Regions from separate parts of the Promicromonospora alba genome, predicted to be linked through region 2. Evidence: predicted binding sites of a transcription regulator. Region 2 holds the regulator's gene; the other holds the start of a gene.
What was found. The regulator Rex, encoded in region 2, represses fermentation and respiration genes when NADH is low (regulators of the CRP and FNR family bind a similar motif). The targets are predictions, from matches to a motif close to CTTGTGAANNNNTTCACAAG.
Positions count from the first base shown of each region.

Region 1: the regulator Rex is predicted to act here: its motif matches at 5,119-5,138, upstream of rhaI (L-rhamnose isomerase).

Region 1 is NZ_JBHSFI010000004.1:448,484-457,666, forward strand. Features, by position in the region: gene ACFO6V_RS12990 (rhamnulokinase) at 1-844, opposite strand, end outside; gene ACFO6V_RS12995 (bifunctional aldolase/short-chain dehydrogenase) at 841-2,937, opposite strand; gene ACFO6V_RS13000 (alpha/beta hydrolase fold domain-containing protein) at 2,934-3,911, opposite strand; gene rhaI (L-rhamnose isomerase) at 3,908-5,083, opposite strand; gene rhaS (rhamnose ABC transporter substrate-binding protein) at 5,265-6,284, opposite strand; gene ACFO6V_RS13015 (ABC transporter permease) at 6,296-7,357, opposite strand; gene ACFO6V_RS13020 (ABC transporter permease) at 7,354-8,409, opposite strand; gene ACFO6V_RS13025 (sugar ABC transporter ATP-binding protein) at 8,406-9,183, opposite strand, start outside.
Region 2 is NZ_JBHSFI010000004.1:316,532-325,714, forward strand. Features, by position in the region: gene ACFO6V_RS12420 (MarR family winged helix-turn-helix transcriptional regulator) at 1-10, opposite strand, end outside; gene ACFO6V_RS12425 (YceI family protein) at 157-708, shown strand; gene mmuM (homocysteine S-methyltransferase) at 728-1,645, opposite strand; gene ACFO6V_RS12435 (cupin domain-containing protein) at 1,655-2,248, opposite strand; gene ACFO6V_RS12440 (NCS1 family nucleobase:cation symporter-1) at 2,468-4,087, shown strand; gene ACFO6V_RS12445 (aspartate/glutamate racemase family protein) at 4,090-4,857, shown strand; gene ACFO6V_RS12450 (redox-sensing transcriptional repressor Rex) at 4,894-5,541, opposite strand; gene ACFO6V_RS12455 (glutaredoxin family protein) at 5,602-5,850, opposite strand; gene ACFO6V_RS12460 (Pr6Pr family membrane protein) at 5,860-6,534, opposite strand; gene ACFO6V_RS12465 (HAD family hydrolase) at 6,612-7,406, shown strand; gene ACFO6V_RS12470 (30S ribosomal protein bS22) at 7,484-7,582, opposite strand; gene ACFO6V_RS12475 (potassium channel family protein) at 7,813-8,481, opposite strand; gene ACFO6V_RS12480 (TrkH family potassium uptake protein) at 8,644-9,183, opposite strand, start outside.

The DNA.
Region 1 (9,183 bases), 130 kb from region 2:
CCGTCGCCTCCCGCACCTCGGGCAGCAGGTGCCCGACGGCGGCGCCGGGCTCGACGAGCTCCGGCAGCCGGTCGCGGAGTCCGGCGAGCCCGGGACGTGCCGCGGCGAGCCGGTCCAGGAGGTCGGCCGACCAGTCGCGCGAGCGAGCGTCGAGCAGTCCGGTGGTCGACGCGTTGGTCACCTCCGCGACCCGACGCCCCGTGAGCCAGTAGGCGATCAGATCGGGAATCAGCAGCAGCTGCTCGGCCCGCGCCCACTCGTCGCCGTCGCTGGTCGAGCCAGCTTGCCCTGAGCCTGTCGAACGGGTCGAGACGCCCGCCACCAGCTGGAACTCCGTGGTGAACGGCAGATTCTGCAACCCGTTCACCGCGTAGTGCTCCGCGAACGAGATCTGCCGGTACACCTCGTCGGCGACTCCGTCGGTGCGTGCGTCCCGGTAGCAGTGCGGGTCCGCCACCAGCTCGCCGGCGCCGTCGAGCAGCCCGTAGTCGACCGCCCACGAGTCGACGCCGATCCCGCGGACCTCGACGCCCCGCTCGCGTGCGACGTCGCCCGCGGACCGCAACCCGTCGAGGATCCCGCGCCACAGCGCGCGCACGTCCCAGCGGAGCTCGCCGCGCTCGCCGGGCACGGGCCCGTTGGGGAACCGCCCGCACTCGACGAGCTCGACCCGCCGGCCGTCCACCACGCCGAGCATCACCCGGCCGCTGGTCGCGCCGAGATCGATCGCGACGAAGCCGGAGGCCTCCCCGGACGGTGGTTGCGAGGTCTCGACAGGCTCGACCAACGGGGGTCGGCCGGTCTCGGTCTCGGTCTCGACCAACGGGGCCGACGACGGGCTCACCGCAGGAACGCCGCTGACACGCCCGCGTCGACGGGTACGTGCAGGCCTGTCGTGTGCGAGAAGTCCGAGGTGCACAGCGCGAACACGGCGGACGCCACGTTCTCCGGCAGCACCTCGCGCTTGAGCAGGGTGCGCTGCGCGTAGAACTCGCCGAGCTTCTCCTCCGGCACCCCGTAGACCGCCGCCCGGTTGGCCCCCCAGCCGGACGCGAAGATGCCCGAGCCGCGCACCACGCCGTCCGGGTTCACGCCGTTCACGCGGATACCGTGCTCCCCCAGCTCGGCGGCGAGCAGCCGCACCTGGTGCGCCTGGTCGGCCTTGGTCGCGGAGTACGCGATGTTGTTGGGACCTGCGAACACCGAGTTCTTCGAGGAGATGTAGACGATGTCGCCGCCCAGTCCCTGGTCGACCAGCACCCGCGCCGCTTCACGTGAAACCAGGAACGAGCCCTTGGCCATGACGTTGTGCTGCAGGTCCCAGTCGGCCACTGTCGTGTCGAACAGCGACCGCGACAGGGACAGGCCCGCGTTGTTCACCACGAGGTCGACGCCGCCGAACGCGAGCACCGCCTCCCGGATCCCAGCCTGCACGGCGGCCTCGGACGACACGTCCATGGCCACGCCGATCGCGACGTCCGCCGAGCCCAGCTCGGCCGCGGCGTCGGACGCCTTGGCGAGATCCAGGTCGGCGACGACCACGCACGCGCCCTCGGCGACGAGCCGCGTGGCGATCGCCTTCCCGATGCCCGACGCCGCCCCGGTCACCAGGGCGACCCTCGTCGCCAGCGGCTTCGGCGCGGGCATACGCTGCAGCTTCGCCTCCTCGAGCGCCCAGTACTCGATGCGGAACTTCTCGTCCTCGGCGATGGGCGCGTACGTCGAGATCGTCTCCGCGCCGCGCATCACGTTGATCGCGTTGACGTAGAACTCGCCGGCCACGCGCGCCGTCTGCTTGTTCCGCCCGTACGAGAACATGCCCACGCCCGGCACCAGCACGATCGCCGGGTCGGCGCCGCGCATCGCAGGCGGCTCCTCGCCGCGGGCCCGCGCCGCTGCAGCGCCGCGCTCGTAGTACGCCGCATAGTCCGCGCGGTACGCCTCGTGCGCGGCCCGGAGCGCGGCCACCGTCTCCTCCACGGTCGCCGACGGCGGAACGTCCACGACCAGCGGCTTCACCTTGGTGCGGAGGAAGTGGTCGGGGCACGAGGTGCCGAGCCCGGCGAGCGGCAGCAGCCGCTCCCGCGCGAGGAAGTCCAGCACGACGTCGGAGTCGGTGAAGTGGCCGACCTGCGGCGCATCCGCTGACGCGATGCCGCGGATCACCGGGGCGAGCGCTGCCGCCCGGGCGCGCCGCTCGGCGTCGGGCAGGGGCTCGTAGCCGGGGCGGACGGCGCCGAACGCGTGCGCGCCGTCGGCCGCGAGGGCCGCCGTCCGCGACTCGATGAACTCCTCGGCGCGCCGGATGATGCCGAGCGACCGCTCCTCCGCCTCGTCCGAGGTGTCGCCCCAGGCCGTGATGCCGTGCCCACCCAGGATGCAGCCGATGGCCTGCGGGTTCGCGGCCTTGATCGCCGCGATGTCGAGCCCGAGCTGGAAGCCGGGCCGGCGCCACGGCACCCAGACGACCTCGTCGCCGAAGATCTCCCGGGTGAGCGCCTCGCCGTCGGCCGCGGCGGCCAACGCGATGCCCGAGTCGGGGTGGAGGTGGTCCACGTGGGCGGCGTCGACCAGGCCGTGCATGGCGGTGTCGATCGACGGCGCCGCGCCGCCCTTGCCGTGCAGGCAGTAGTCGAACGCGGCGACCATCTCGTCCTCGCGGTCCAGGCCCGGGTACACGTCGACGAGAGCGCGCATCCGGTCCAGCCGCAGCACGGCCAGGCCCTGGGGCTGGAGCGTGCCGAGGTCGCCGCCCGAGCCCTTGACCCACAGCAGCTCGACGGGCTCGCCCGTCACGGGGTCGGTGGCGGTCCCCTTCGCGGACGTGTTGCCACCCGCGTAGTTGGTGTTGCGGGGGTCGGCGCCCAGCCGGTTCGAGCGGGCGACGAGCGAGGTGACCGTCGGGTTGTCTGTCGCGTCGGCAGTCTGGTTCGTCATCGGGCTGCTGCTTCCGTGTCGGCTCGGTGCCCTGCGTCAGTCGAGCGCGCAGGGACCGAGGTCCCGGCAAGCTCGGCCGGCGGGGGCGTGACGTCGTGGTGGTGCGGTGGTTCGTGCGGCGTGCCGACGAGGCCGTCGACGGTGAGCCAGGCCGCGATGCGCGCGATGCTGCGCGCCGCACCGGCGGTGGCCGGCTCGTTGAGGTGGCCGTGATACGTGCTGTCCTCGCGGACGAGCAGCACGTCGACGCCGGCCGCCGCGAGGTCGGCGCAGTACGCCTCGCCCGAGGACCGCAGCGCGTCGTGGTCGGACGTGACGACGAACGTGGGCGGCAGCCCGCGCAGGTCCTGTCCTCCGGGGTGGGCGTACGGCGAGATCGGGACGTCGCTGCCGCCCAGGTAGTTGGCGCCCATGGCGCGCATGGCCTCGGGCGGGAAGTTCCGGTCGGGCGGCAGCGCGGCGATCTTCTCGGCCAGCTCGGGGCTCGGGGCCGGTAGCTCGTAGTGGGCCACGGGGTAGGCCAGCACTATCGACCGCGGCTGCGGCCCGCCCGCGTCGCGCAGCCGCAACGACGCACCGGCCGCCAGGTTCCCGCCGGCACTTGCCCCGCCCAGCGACCACTGTTCTGACCCGACGCCGAGCTCCACGTCCCGCGCCCAGCCGTAGGCGAACGTGACCTCCTCGGACGCGACGGGGAACCGCACCCCATCAGGTGCCGCGGAACCGGCCGGGTCCCGGTAGTCGAGATCCGGCGCGAGCTGGTAGTCGACACTCACGACCACCACGCCGACGTCGGCGAGCCGCCGCGCCACCCAGTCGGCCTCGGGCATGTCGAGGTCGCCGTACATGAAGGCACCACCGTGCGCCCATACCAGGCCGGCCACCCGGTCGGTGCCGTCTGCCGGCTCGTAGACCCGCACCCGCAGATCGCCGTGCGGGCCGTCGAGGAGACGGTCCCCGACCGTGCCGCTCACGCGCCCCATCCGGCCTGCGCGCCCCCGACCCGCTCGGCGGCGACCTTCTCGGCGTACCCGGAGGCCGCGAAGGCGGCCCTGGGGTTCGGGTCCAGGCCCATCTCCTCGCGCACCTCGGCGACGAGCGGGCGGACGTCGGTGTCGTACGCGTCCATGAGCACGGCGTGCGCGCCGAGCACATCGCCGGCGAGCTGGGCCGCTGTGAGCGCCTCGACGTCGACGAGCAGCGCCTTCGCCGTCGCCTCCTGGACGTTCATGACCGAGCGGATCTGGGCCGGGATCTTCGGCTCGATGTTGTGGCACTGGTCGAGCATGAAGTTGACGCCGCTGTCCGGCGCGTGGGCGCCGGCTAAAACGATCTCGTGCATGATCCGGAACAGCTGGAACGGGTCAGCGGCGCCGACCATGAGGTCGTCGTCGGCGTAGAAGCGGCTGTTGAAGTCGAAGGCGCCGAGGCGGCCCTGGCGCAGGAGCTGCGCCACGATGAACTCGATGTTGGTGCCCGGCGCGTGGTGGCCGGTGTCGAGCACCACCTTCGCCCGGTCGCCCAGGGCCATGACGTGCAGCAGGGACGTGCCCCAGTCCGGGACGTCGGTGATGTAGAAAGCGGGCTCGAAGAACTTGTACTCGAGCACCATGTGCTGGTCGTCGTCGAGCGCGCCGTAGATCTCGGCGAGGGACTCGGCGATCCGGTCCTGCCGGGCCCGGATCGAGTCCTGGCCCGGGTAGTTGAGGCCGTCGGAGAGCCAGACCTTGAGGTCCTTGGAGCCCGTCGCCCGCATGACGTCGATGCACTGCTTGTGGTGGTCCACCGCTTTGGCCCGCACCCGGGGGTCGGGGTGGGCGAGGGAGCCCAGCATGAAGTCGTCGTCCTGGAACACGTTCGAGTTGATCATGCCGATCTGCACGCCCAGGTCCTCGGCGTGCCGGGCAAGACCTGAGAAGTCGTCGACGAGGTCCCAGGGGATGTGCAGGCTGACCCGCGGGGCGACGCCGGTGTACTGGTGCACCTGTGCGGCGTCGGCCAGCTTCTCGAACGGGTCGCGCGGGACGCCCGGCTGGCCGAAGACCTTGAACCTCGTCCCCGAGTTGCCGAACGCCCACGACGGCAGCTCGATCGTCTGCTGCCGGAGCGCGGACTTGGCCGCCTCGGTTCGTGTGGATGCCGCCATGGCGTCCTTCCTCTCCGCGCACTTCCTCGTGCACCATCTTGAAACGATTCACTGGAGCCTATGCGGCGCGCGCTCCCCCGGTCAACCCCATCGTGGCGAGCCGACGGCGGCAGCGCCGCCCAGCCCAGTGATCCGGCCCAGAACCGGCATGCGGTCTGGGCCGGATCACTGGGTGGACCACTCAGAAGTCGAAGTCCGCGATGTTGCTCTCGTCGAACACGTACGGCTCGCCGAGCAGCACCTCGCCGTCCGCCCCGACGGTGAACTCGCCCAGGCGTCCCGCGGTGAAGGTCTCGCCCTCCTCGCCGGTGATGTCGCCCGCCGCCAGGGCCGCGGCGGCCTGCGTCGCCAGGTAGCCCAGGTCGGTCGGGTTCCACAGCGCGAACGCCTCGACGGTCCCGTCCTCGACGTACTCCCGCATCTGGTTGGGCGTGCCGAGACCGGTCACCGCGACCTTGCCCTTGTACTCCGACGTCGACACGTAGCGCGCCGCCGCCGCGATGCCGACGGTGGTGGGCGAGACGATGCCCTTGAGGTCGGGGTGCGACTGCAGCAGCGCGGCGGTCTTGTCGAACGACGTCTGGTCGTCGTCGTCGCCGTAGACGGTCTCGACCAGCTCGATGTCCGGGTAGTCGGACGCCAGCTTCTCCTCCATGAGCGCGATCCACGCGTTCTGGTTGGTCGCGTTGGCCGACGCCGAGAGGATCGCGATCTCGCCCTCGCCGCCGATCTGGTCCGCGACCAGCTCGAGCTGCTTGTCGGCGATGCCCTCGGGCGAGGCCTGGTTGACGAACAGGTCGCGGAACTGCGGCTCGGTGTCGGAGTCGAACGTGACCACCTTGGTGCCGGCCGACCGCGCCTCCTCCAGCGCGTCACCGATCGCCGTCGGGTCGTTGGCCGAGACCACCAGGGCGCTGACCCCCTGCTGGGCTGCGGTGTTGATGAACGGCACCTGGGCGTCGGGCGAGGCGGCGTCGGGCCCGACCTCCTCGACGGTCGCGCCGAGCTCCTCCGCCGCTTCCTGCGCGCCCGCCGTCGACGCCTCGAAGTACGGGTTGCCCAGGTTCTTGGGCAGCACGGTGATCGTCACCGCGTCGTCGCCGCCACCACCACCGCCCCCGTCGCCGCTCGAACCGCATGCGGTCAGGCCCAGCGCGAGCACGGCGACCGTGCCGGCCGCGAGCACAGATGTGAACTTCATCGTCCGTCTCCTTACGTTCGTTGCCCGACGGCGGAGCCGCCATCGGGGTCCCCGTGCGCCCCCGCAGCGAAGCGAGGAGGCTCATGGGGTGAGGCGGCGTTCCGCCGTCGGACTCTCAGGCCGCCCGCTATGCGCGGGGCGACCACGGAAACAACCAGCGCCGTGCCGATCACTATGTTGATGACGTTGACCGTCACGCCCTCCAGGCGCAGCGCGCTGCCGAGCACCCCGATGAGCAGGACGCCGGCTACCACGCCGTGGATCGCGCCGCGCCCGCCGAAGATCGACACCCCGCCGAGCAGCACCGCCGCGACCACCTGCAGTTCCATACCCGTCGCGTTGTCGCCGCGCGCGCTGCCGTAGCGCAGCGTGTAGTAGACGCCCGCGAGCGCCGAGACCGCCCCGGACAGCACGAACAGGATCAGCAGGGTCCGCTTGACGTCGACGCCGGAGAACCGGGCGGCCTCGCTGCTGCGGCCGATGTCCAGCACGTTCCGCCCGAACGGCGTCGCGTGCAGGAGCACCGCGAAGACCGCGATCACGAGGAGCAGCCCGAGGGTGATGACCGGGTAGGGCGACTCCCCCAGCTTCGCCGTGGCGCCGTCGGTCCAGGAGTCGGGGAAGCCGGTGACCGCCGTCGTGCCGAGGAGGCCGACGGCCAGGCCGCGGTAGAGGGCGAGCGAACCGATGGTGACGGCCAGCGACGGCAGGCCCGCGTACGCGACCAGTGCGCCGTTGATCGCGCCGCACACCGCGCCGAGCAGCACCGAGACCAGCAGCGCGGCCCAGAGGCCGAGCCCTGCCTGGTAGAGCAGCCCGAAGGTGACGCTCGACAGGCCGACCACGGATGCGACCGACAGGTCGATCTCCCCGGTGGCGATGATGAGCGTCATCGGGAGCGCGATGAGCAGCACGGGGGCGAGGTCGAGCACCAGGTAGGTGATGGTGAGCGGGCCGTCGAAGTTCTGCACCACGGCGGACGCGACGATCCAGGCCACCGCCAGGATCAGAAGAGTGAGCATCTCGCGGGTGAGCAGCGCACGCTGCCACCACGGACGGGCGTGGGTTCTCATGCGGTCGCCTCCTCGCTGTCGCCCTGGCGACCGTCCATACTGTCGCCCTGGCGACCGTCCATACGGTCGTTCGGGCCGGTATCTCGCTCGACTGCCAGGCGGCGCGAGCGGCGGTTGGCGAGCACCCGGTCCAGCGCGATCGCGCCGATGATGAGCGCACCCACCACCGCGCGCTGCCAGAAGTCGGGGATGCCCACGACGGGCAGCGCCCGGTTGATGGTCAGCAGCAGCATCGCGCCGAGCGCGGCGCCCGCCACCGTCCCGCTGCCGCCGAAGATCGCGACGCCGCCCACGACGACGGCGCCGACCACCTGCAGCTCCATGCCGGTGCCCGCACCCGAGGACACCGTCCCGTACCGGGCGGCGAACATCACGCCGGCCAGGCCGGCGAGCGCGCCGTTCGTCGCGAACGCCCACAGCAGCCGGCGTCGGACCGGCAGGCCCTGGAGGGCCGCGGCGTCGGGGTCGGAGCCGATGGCGTACAGCTGACGCCCGCCGCGCGAGGTGTACATGTAGTAGCCCACGGCGGCCAGCACGATCGCGGCGACGATCGTCAGCACCGGCACGCCCAGCACCTGCTGGGTGCCGAGGCCGAGGAAGGCGCGCGGCATGTCGCCCGCGTCGATCCGGTCGCTGCCGGCCCAGGTGAGGGTCACCCCGCGGTAGACGTACAGGGTGCCGAGCGTGATGACGAGCGCCGGCACGCGGGCGAACGCGACGATCGAGCCGTTGACCAGGCCGAGCAGCGCACCGACCGCGACGGCGACGAGCGTGACCACGACGATGGGCAGGTCCGGTGCCTCGATGAACAGGCGGCCGGTCAGGTACGCCGTGAGGCCCAGCACCGACCCGACGGAGAGGTCCACGTTCCGCGTGATGACGACCACCGCCTGGCCCACGGCGAGCACCACGAGGATCGCGGGCGTGAGCAGCAGGTCGCGCCAGCCGCCCGCGCTGAGCAGGAAGCCCGGCTGGATCGCGGTGGTCACGCCGATCACCACCAGGAGGGCGAGGGCGATGCCCGCCTCACGGCGGCGCAGGACGTTCCTCATGCCGCCCCCTCGGTCTCGGAGCCACCGGTCTCGACGCCGCTACGCGTCGCGCCCGGCGTCGCCGCGCGCATCACCGCCTCGGGCGTCGCCTCCGCGCGGCTGAGCTCGGCGGCGATGCGCCCCTCGCGCACCACGAGCACACGGTCAGCCATACCCAGTACCTCCGGCAGCTCGGACGAGATCATCAGGACGGCCAGCCCCTCGGCGGCCAGGGTGGACAGCAGCCGGTGCACCTCGGCCTTGGTGCCGACGTCGATCCCGCGGGTGGGCTCGTCGACGATGAGCACCTTCGGCCCGGTGGCCAGCCACTTCGCCAGGACCACCTTCTGCTGGTTGCCGCCGCTCATCGTGGTGGCGAGCGCGTCCAGCGCCCCTGCCTTCACCTCGAGCCGGCCGGACCAGTCGCGCGCGAGCCGCGCCTCGGCGTCGGGCAGCAGGATGCCGAGGCGAGCCAGGCGCCGCCTCACAGGGCCTTCTCGCCCTTCTCCTCGGACGCCGCCCTCGTCCCTCGGGCCGCGTCGTCGTCGAAGCGCGACGGAGGACACGTTGCGCCCCACCGACGACTCGGTGACCAGGCCCTGCAGGCGCCGGTCCTCGGGGACCAGGGCGACGCCCGCGGCGATGGCCGCCGCCGGGTCGCCCGGTCGCAGGGGCCGACCGCCGACGGTGACACTGCCGGCGTCGTACCGGTCGACGCCGAACACCGCGCGGGCGATCTCGCTGCGCCCGGCCCCGACGAGGCCCGCCAGGCCGACGATCTCGCCCGCCCGCACC
Region 2 (9,183 bases):
GCACCGCCATCTCGCCACCGCCTTCGTGCTGACTCGGACACCCTGCTCGGACACCCTGGGAATACGTTACGGGACCCGCTATGTTGGACCTCATCGCGGGTAGTTGATCTCTAAACTATCCACCCAAATCGCCGCATCAACAAGGAGTCCTCACTCATGGCCACCCCGCTCCCCGCCGGACTCACCACCGGCACGTACGACATCGACGCGTCCCACACCTCTGCGGCCTTCTCGGTCCGCCACGCGGGCATCGCAAAGGTGCGCGGCACCATCGCCGTCTCCTCGGGCACCATCACGGTCGGCGAGGACCTCGAGTCGTCGAGCGTCACCGCCGAGCTGGACGCACAGTCGGTCAACACGGGCGACGCCGGTCGCGACGGCCACCTGAAGAGCGCCGACTTCTGGCACGCCGACGAGAACCCCGCCTGGACCTTCTCGTCCACCGCCATCCGCCCCGAGGGCGACGCCTACATCATCTCGGGCGACCTGACCATCAACGGTGTCACCAAGGGCGTCGAGCTGGAGACCGAGTTCACCGGCACCGCCAAGGACCCGTTCGGCAACAACCGCGCCGGCTTCGAGGCCGCCCTCGAGATCAACCGCAAGGAGTTCGGCCTGACCTGGAACGCCTCGCTGGAGACCGGCGGCTTCCTGGTGGGCGACAAGGTGAAGATCACCCTGGACGTCAGCGCGATCGCCAAGGGCTGATCCCGCTCGGACATCTCGCTCAGACATAGCCCGTGCCGGCGACGGCACGGGCTATGTCTTTGATGTCGGCGGGCCGCACCCGGCAGCATCCGCCCACTATCCGCGCACCGTCAGCGACCCACTGCCGCGCTTGCTGACCTGGCTGCGCGGACTGCTCCGGCGACCCCGCCCAGCTGCGTCGCCCGGCGTCCCAGCTCTCGCCGCTGTTCGGGTAGGCGATCCCCGGCTTCCCGGTCACGGCGCCTGCCGTGACGACCGCCGCTGACACGTCCGACGGCGCACAGCAGTTGACCCCCACCGCCACCACCTCCGGCACGTCCCGGGCGATGGCGAACGCCTCGGGCAGCGGCTGCCCGGCGCGGGTGCGGTCGCCGTCGATGCTGTACGTCAGCCACACGGGAATGCCCATCCCGGAGACCACAGTCATCAGCGCTTCCGCCTCGTCGAGGTCCGGGATCGTCTCGAGCGCCAGCACGTCGGGTCCGGCGTCGGCCAGCACTTCCAGCCGACGGCGGTGCCAGGCCGCCAGCTCGGCCACGCTCAGCCCGTACCGGCCTCGGTACTCCGACCCGTCGGCCAGCGTCGCACCGTAGGGGCCCACCGACGCGGCGACCCAGCGTTCCTGCCCGTCGTCGGCCAGCTCGTCACGGGCGTCCCGGCCCAGCTCGACGCTGCGCCGGAGCAGCCGGACGGCGTCGCCCCGATCGATCCCGCGCGCCTCGAAGCCGTCGAACGAGGCCTGGTAGCTCGCCGTCGTCGCGATCACGGCGCCCGCGCGGAAGAACGACAGGTGGGCGGCCTTGATCTCGTCGGGGGCGTCCGTCAGCAGCCGCGCCGACCACAGGTCGTCCGACAGGTCGTGCCCGCGCGCTTCGAGCTCGGTCGCCAGGCCGCCGTCCGTGACCAGGACCGTGCCGTTCTGTTCGAGGAATCCCACAGAGCGACCCTAAGGGTGCACTATCAGCCACGTCGCGACCGCCGGCCGCACGCCCGCGTTCCGGATCCGGTGCGGCACCGAGCACGGGTAGCTGATGGAGTCGCCGGCCGCCAGCACCACCTCGTCGTCGGCCAGCTCGACGGTGAGCTCGCCCGCCACGACGTTGCCGATCTCGTAGCCCTCGTGCTTGAACAGCTCGATGTCACCGAGGGTGGCCGTGGCACCGGGCGGGTAGATCGACTCGAAGAAGTCGAGGCCGCGGGTCGGGTTGGGCGAGAGCCGGCGGAACGTGACTCCGCCGTCGAGGGTCACCGGAGAAGCCTCCCAGCCGCGGGTGACCGCGATCCCCGCCTGGTCGAGCCCCGTCGTCCCGCCGCGCGGAGCGGCGACGGCGCCCGGCGGCTCGAACACGTCGGACAGCGAGACCCCCAGCGCGTCGGTGATCGCGAGCAGGCGCACCACCGAGGGGCGCATGACGTCCCGTTCGATCTGCGACACGGCGCTGGCCGAAATCCCGAGCGTCGCGGCGAGGCTGCGTGCGGACACACCACGCGCCACGCGCAGGCCGCGGAGCCGGGCACCGAGGGACGGTTCGGAGGACACCGCCGCATCGTACGAGTGCTCCGGGCCTCGTGCGGCCCTCGCCCGCCCGACACACCGTGCGACACGCACCGGTTCACGTACCCGACACGCCCCGAAACATGCGTGAAGCGGTAACTGAACATGAGCCTTACGACGTGGTTACCCCGGGGAAACCAGCCGCCTGTCGTTAACCCATAACTTCATATCGACCCAGCGACCACGCTTCGGAAGGCAGTGCTCATGACCGAGAACACGGAGGTGGCGGCCTCCTCGGCGACCGCACCCCAGAACCCGCCCGGCGCCGTCTCCGGCGGCGAGCACGACCTGGTGGAGGCCGCCGGGCACCCGGTCGGGTCCGGCAACGTCAAGCCCTCCTACGACCCCCGCCTCGCCAACGAGGACCTCGCGCCCCTGCGGGAGCAGAAGTGGTCGTCGTACAACATCTTCGCCTTCTGGATGTCCGACGTGCACAGCGTCGGCGGCTACGTGACGGCCGGCAGCCTCTTCGCGCTCGGCATCGCGAGCTGGCAGGTGCTGCTGGCGCTGCTGGTCGGCATCGTCATCGTGCAGGTGTTCACCAACCTGGTCGCGAAGCCGAGCCAGAACACCGGGGTGCCCTACCCGGTGATCAACCGCGCGGTCTTCGGCGTCAAGGGCGCGAACATCCCGGCCATCATCCGCGGCCTCATCGCGGTCGCCTGGTACGGCGTGCAGACGTTCCTCGCCGCGCAGGCGCTGAACATCGTGTTCCTCAAGTTCATCCCCGCCAGCGCCGCGCTCCTCGAGCCGACGTTCCTCGGGCTGAACGCCCTTGGCTGGATCTCGTACGCCGTGCTCTGGTTCGCGCAGGCCGCCCTGTTCTGGAACGGCATGGAGACCATCCGGCGGTTCATCGACTGGGCCGGTCCCGCCGTCTACGTCGTGATGATCGTGCTGGCGGTCTACCTCGTCTCGGAGGCGGGCTGGTCCAACATCAGCCTGGACCTCTCCGAGGGCGAGCCGCTGACCGGGTGGGCCTCGGTAGGGGTCTTCTGCACGGCGGTCGCGATCGTCGTGTCCTACTTCTCCGGGCCGATGCTGAACTTCGGCGACTTCGCGCGGTACGGGCGCTCGTTCAAGGCCGTGAAGCGCGGCAACCTGCTGGGCCTGCCGGTCAACTTCCTGTTCTTCTCGCTCCTGACGGTCATCACGGCGTCGGCGACGGTGCCGGTGTTCGGCGAGCTCATCACCGACCCCATCCACACCGTCGAGCGCATCGACACCCCGTTCGCGATCCTGCTCGGCGGCCTCACCTTCGTGACCGCGACCGTGGGCATCAACATCGTCGCCAACTTCATCTCCCCCGCGTTCGACTTCTCCAACGTGGCCCCGCAGAAGATCAGCTGGCGCATGGGCGGCATGATCGCCGCGGTCGGGTCCGTGGTCCTGCTGCCCTGGAACTGGTACAACGACGCCGACGCGATCCACTACACGCTCGGCGTGCTCGGCGCCCTGATCGGCCCGCTGTTCGGCATCCTCATCGCCGGCTACTACTTCGCGGCGAAGCAGCGGGTGCTCGTCGACGACATGTTCACCATGTCGCCCGAGGGCGCCTACTGGTACACGAACGGCTACAACCGCAACGGCGTGCTCGCGATCTTCCTGGCCGGCGTGCCGACCGTCCTCCTGGGCGTGCTGCCCAAGCTGATCGCCGACCTCGGGTACTTCGACATCTCCTGGATCGGCAACTACACGTGGTTCATCGGGTGCGGGCTCGGCTTCGTGGCGTTCTGGTGGCTGGAGCGGCTCAGCCCTCAGATCCCGTCGTTCGACGGCGACACCGAGGGTGTGGCCGACGGCGCAGCGGGCACCAAGGCCTGACGGTGCGGATCCACCTCATCAACCCCAACACCTCCCGGGCGATGACCGACAAGATCGCGGTCACCGCCCGGGAGGTCGCCGGGCCGGACGTCGACGTCGTCGCCACCTGCCCGGAACCCGGCGCCGGCCCCGCCGCCGTCGAGAGCCACACTGACGAGGCGTGGGCCGCGCTCGTGGTGGCGCAGCAGGTCGCGGCCGCGGAGGCGGCCGGCGTCGGCCCTGCGGACGGCGGAGAGCCGGACGGCGTCGGCCCGGCCGACGGCTACGTCGTCGCCTGCTTCGGCGACCCCGGCCTGGACGCCGCCCGCGAGCTGACGGACGGCCCGGTGGTCGGGATCGCCGAGGCCGCGATGCACGTCGCGACCCTGTCGGGCCGCACGTTCGCCGTGGTCACCACGCTGTCCCGCACGCTGGGCCGCGCGCGCGACCTGGTGCGGCGCTACGGCTTCGAGGACACGTGCGTGGCCATGTACGCGGCGGACGTCCCGGTCCTCGAGCTGGAGGACGCCGGCTCTGCCGCCCGGGAGAAGATCGCCGAGCTCTGCGAGCGCGCGGTCCGCGACGACGGCGCGGACACCGTCGTGCTCGGCTGCGCGGGCATGACCGACCTCTGTGCGGACCTCACGAAGCGCACAGGGGTCCCGGTGATCGACGGCGTGGCGGCCGCCGTCGGCCTGGTGTCGGGAATGGTGCGCATGGGCGTAGGAACGAGCAAGCGCGACGAGTACGCGCCCCCGCCCCGGCTACCGGCGCAGGTACTGCGGCCCTGACTTGCGGTACCTGGTACGACCAGTCAGGGCCGCAAGTCAGAGCGCCGCGGCTCGCGTCGCCGCGTGGAACGCCAGGATCTGCAGCTCGCCGCCGACGTCGACCGAGCGCACCACCACGTCGTCCGGCACCTGGAGCGCGACCGGCGCGAAGCTGAGGATCTCGCGCACGCCCGTGGCCACGACGGCGTCGGCCACGTCCTGGGCCACGTGACCCGGCAGCGCGAGCACGACCATGCTGACCCGCTCGCGCTCGATGATCTGCGCGACGGAGCGCACGTGCTCCACGGTCACGCCGGCCACCCGCGTGCCCACGACGTCGGGCGACGCGTCGAGCAGCGCCACCACCTGGAAGCCGCGCGTCGTGTAGCCCGAGTAGTTCGCGAGGGCGTGCCCGAGGTTTCCGATGCCGACGATCGCCAGCCGGTGCTCGGTCTCGAGCCCCAGGGCGACGGTGATGTAGGAGGCGAGCGACTCGACGTCGTACCCGACGCCGCGCGTGCCGAACGAACCCAGGTAGGACAGGTCCTTGCGCAGCTGCGCCGAGCTCACGCCCGAACGCTCGGCGAGCTCCGTCGACGAGGTGAGGGCCACCCCCTCGGCCGCGAGGTCCCGCAGGGCGCGCAGGTAGTACGGCAACCTCCCTACGGTTGCTGCCGGAACTGTCCCGTCACTGAGTTCGACCACGTGCTGCTCCCCTCCCCGCGACCACTGTGTCGCGGGCGTACGCACACACTGCCGGGACGATCATGCCAGGAGGCGGGCCAGGCGCGCACCGTCCACGCGCCAGAAACCTTGCTGGACCCCGTCCACCTCGACCACGGGGACGTACTCCCCGTACTTCTCCCGCAGTGCGGGCGCGCTGTCGATGTCGACCTCGCGCCATTGGGCTCCTGCGTCCTCGCACACCCGCACCACCACGGCGCGTGCGTCTTCGCACAGATGGCACGCCTCGCGTGTGTACAGGACTACCCGGGCATCGGCAGGACTTGTCACGACCTGAGGTTACGTCACGCGCGGGACCGAACCGTCCGTACCCGGCAGCCGTGCGTCCGCCCAGCGGACGCCCCAGGCCAGGACCAGGAAGACCACGGCGACGAGGGTGGCGTTGGTGAGCGCAGCGCCGTAGCCGAGCACGGTGACGTCGAGGAAGGGGTACGGGTACCAGCCCGTGGCGGCTCCCCGGACGAAGGTGTAGACGAGCCACGCGATCGGGTAGACGACCGACCACCAGACGGTCCGCACGCTCACGCGCGGCCGAGGACCTACCCACAGCCAGACGACGACGGCGAGGAGCGGCGCCAGCACGTGCAGCATCGTGTTCGCCACGGCGCCCGACGGCGTCAGCGTCACCAGGCCGCGCAGCACCGTGTTGTAGACGATCCCGGTGACGGCGATGCACAGCAGCGCGTCGAGCCGCAGCACCCGGAACACCGGCCCGTCCCGGCGCGGGTCCAGCGCGAGTGCCAGCGAGACGCCGCCGATCAGCAGGTTCGACTCGATGGTGAAGTAGCTGAAGAGCCGGACGAAACGCTCGGCGTGCGTGGGCGCGACACCCGGGCCGTCGACGATCGCGGTGACGAGCTCGATCGTGAAGCCGCCGAGGGCGAGCACGGCCACCAGCAGGTGGAGGACGCGCGCGAGGATGGCCCGGTCCGGCCCGCTGATCTCTTGGCTCACGCCCCGGTTCTATCACCGGCCGCCCCTGCCTGCCCGGTGTGACCTGCACTACGTGGCGCGCGGATAGAGTGGCCTCCATGCCGTCGACGCACCCCTCGTCCGCCACCGCGGCGTTCTTCGACGTCGACAACACGATCATCCGCGGTGCGAGCGCTTTTCACCTGGCCAAGTCCGCGTACCAGCGCAAGTTCTTCGGCACGCGGGACATCCTCAGGTTCGCCATGATCCAGGCGCGCTACCTGGTGTGGGGCGAGAACAAGGAAGAGATCGACAAGGTGCGCAACCGCGCCCTGTCGCTGATCGCGGGCCGCAGCGTCGCGGAGATCGCCACCCTCGGCGAAGAGGTGTGGGACGCCGTCCTGTCGCTGCGGATCTATCCGGGCACGCGCCGCCTGCTCGACGAGCACATCGCGGCGGGCCACCAGGTCTGGCTCATCACCGCCACGCCCGTGGAGATCGCACAGCTCATCGCGCGCCGGCTGGGCGCGACGGGTGCGCTCGGCACCATCGCGGAGCACAAGGACGGGTTCTACACGGGCCGGCTCAACGGCGACCTGATGCACGGCCAGGCCAAGGCGGCGGCCATCGTCGAGCTCGCGGACATCAACGAGATCGACCTCGACGAGAGCTACGCGTACGGGGACTCGCTGAACGACCTGCCGATGATGCGCGCCGTGGGCCACCCCTGCCCGATCAACCCCGACCTGCGGCTGCGCCGGCACGCGCAGGAGGTGGGCTGGCCCATCCGGGAGTTCCGCGGACGGTCCCAGCGCGCCGCGGGGCGCAGCGTGCGTACGGCCTCATGGGCCGGCGCCGCGTGGGTGCTGGGCCTGGTGCTGCGGGCGGCCCGCCGTCGGCTGCGCGGGCAGTAGCGGCGCACCGCTGACACGAAGAAGGCCCGGCCCCTAGGGGGCCGGGCCTGCTCGTCACGCGCCCGAGGGCGCGAGCGTCACTTCTTGTTGCGGCGCTGGTGGCGCGTCTTACGAAGCAGCTTGCGGTGCTTCTTCTTCGCCATACGCTTGCGGCGCTTCTTGATGACGGAGCCCATAGGTCCTCGCAATGTTCGATCGGTCGGCGGCAGCCCGACGACGGGCCGCTCAGCGAAATGGTCCACGGTTGGTCCGGGACAGTGACGCCAGGGAGTGACGATGGCCGACCAACACGAAAGGGAGTCCGCTCCCTAGGCTACCTGGTCTGACGCGCGCCCCGTAATCGGGGGCGGTGTGAGGTGCGCCGAACCCCTCCCGAAGCCCTCCCGGACCCGTCCCGAAGCCGGAATCAAGGCCTCGCGGCGAACCGTTCGAGGAGGTCCGCGTGACCGGAGCACACCAGCAGGTCGTTGGCGGAGATCCGCGTCTCCGGCGTCGCATAGACGAAGTCGACGCCCGGTGACTTCACGCCGATCACCGTGATCCCGTACCGCTTGCGGATGTTGGACTGCGCGAGCGTGAAGCCCTGCGCCTCCTTGGGCGGGCGCATCTTGACGATGGTGAAGCCGTCCTCGACCTCGATGTAGTCGAGCAGCTTGCCGCTCACGAGGTGGGCGACGCGCGAACCGGCGTCGGCCTCGGGGAAGACGACGTGGTGGGCGCCGATGCGGGTCAGAATACGGCCGTGCTCCGCGGAGATCGCCTTGGCCCAGATCTGGGGCGTGCCAAGGTCCACCAGGTTGCCCGTGATCAGCACGGACGCCTCGAGCGACGAGCCGACGCCGACCACCGCCACACCGAAGTCCTTGGCGCCGAGCTGTTCCAGCGCCTCCGGGTTGGACGCGTCGGCCTCCACCAGCGGCAGCCGCCCGGACCACTGGGCCACCAGGACCGGGTCCTGCTCGACGGCGAGCACGTCCTGGCCGAGCCGGTCCAGGGTCGCGCCGATCGCCGACCCGAACCGCCCCAGTCCGATCACCAGCACACCCGCGTCCCGCTCGGGCTTCTTCTCCGGCACGGTATTCCTCTCTAGCCGCTTGTCAGACGTACAGGTCACCCTAGTGACCTGTGCGCCTGACACTCTCGTCGGTTACTCGGTGTTGTCTGTCGGGTGCGGCCTGCGTTCCGTTCCGGGCGAGTGCCTCGTTTCTCGGCCCTCACCCTGCACTGCACTCCGGCCTCACCCGATGATCGGGCGTTCCTCGGGGAAGCGTACGATGCGCCGCCGGTCGCGGAGCGCAAGCACCGCGACCACCGTGACCGCGCCGGTGCGCCCCACGAACATGAGGAGCGCCAGCACGTATTTTCCGGCGTCTGGCAGGTCGAATGTGATGCCCGTGGACAGGCCGACGGTCGCGAACGCCGAGAGCACCTCGAACAGCACCTGCGACAGCGGCAGGTCCGTGACCTCCAGCAGCGCGATGCACGAGACGAGCACGATGCTCGCCCCGGTGAACACCACCGCGATGGACAGCCGCAGGACGTCGCGCGGGATGCGGCGGCCGAACGCCTCGATGTCGCGGTCACCGCGCGCCTCGGCGACGATCGCCAGCAGCATGACGGCGAGCGTGGTCACCTTGATACCGCCAGCGGTCGACGCCGACCCACCACCCACGAACATCAGTGCGTCCTGGATCAGCCAGCTCGACTCCGTCATGGCACCGACGTCGACCGTGCTGAACCCGCCCGAGCGCGGCATGATCCCGGCGAAGAGGGCGGC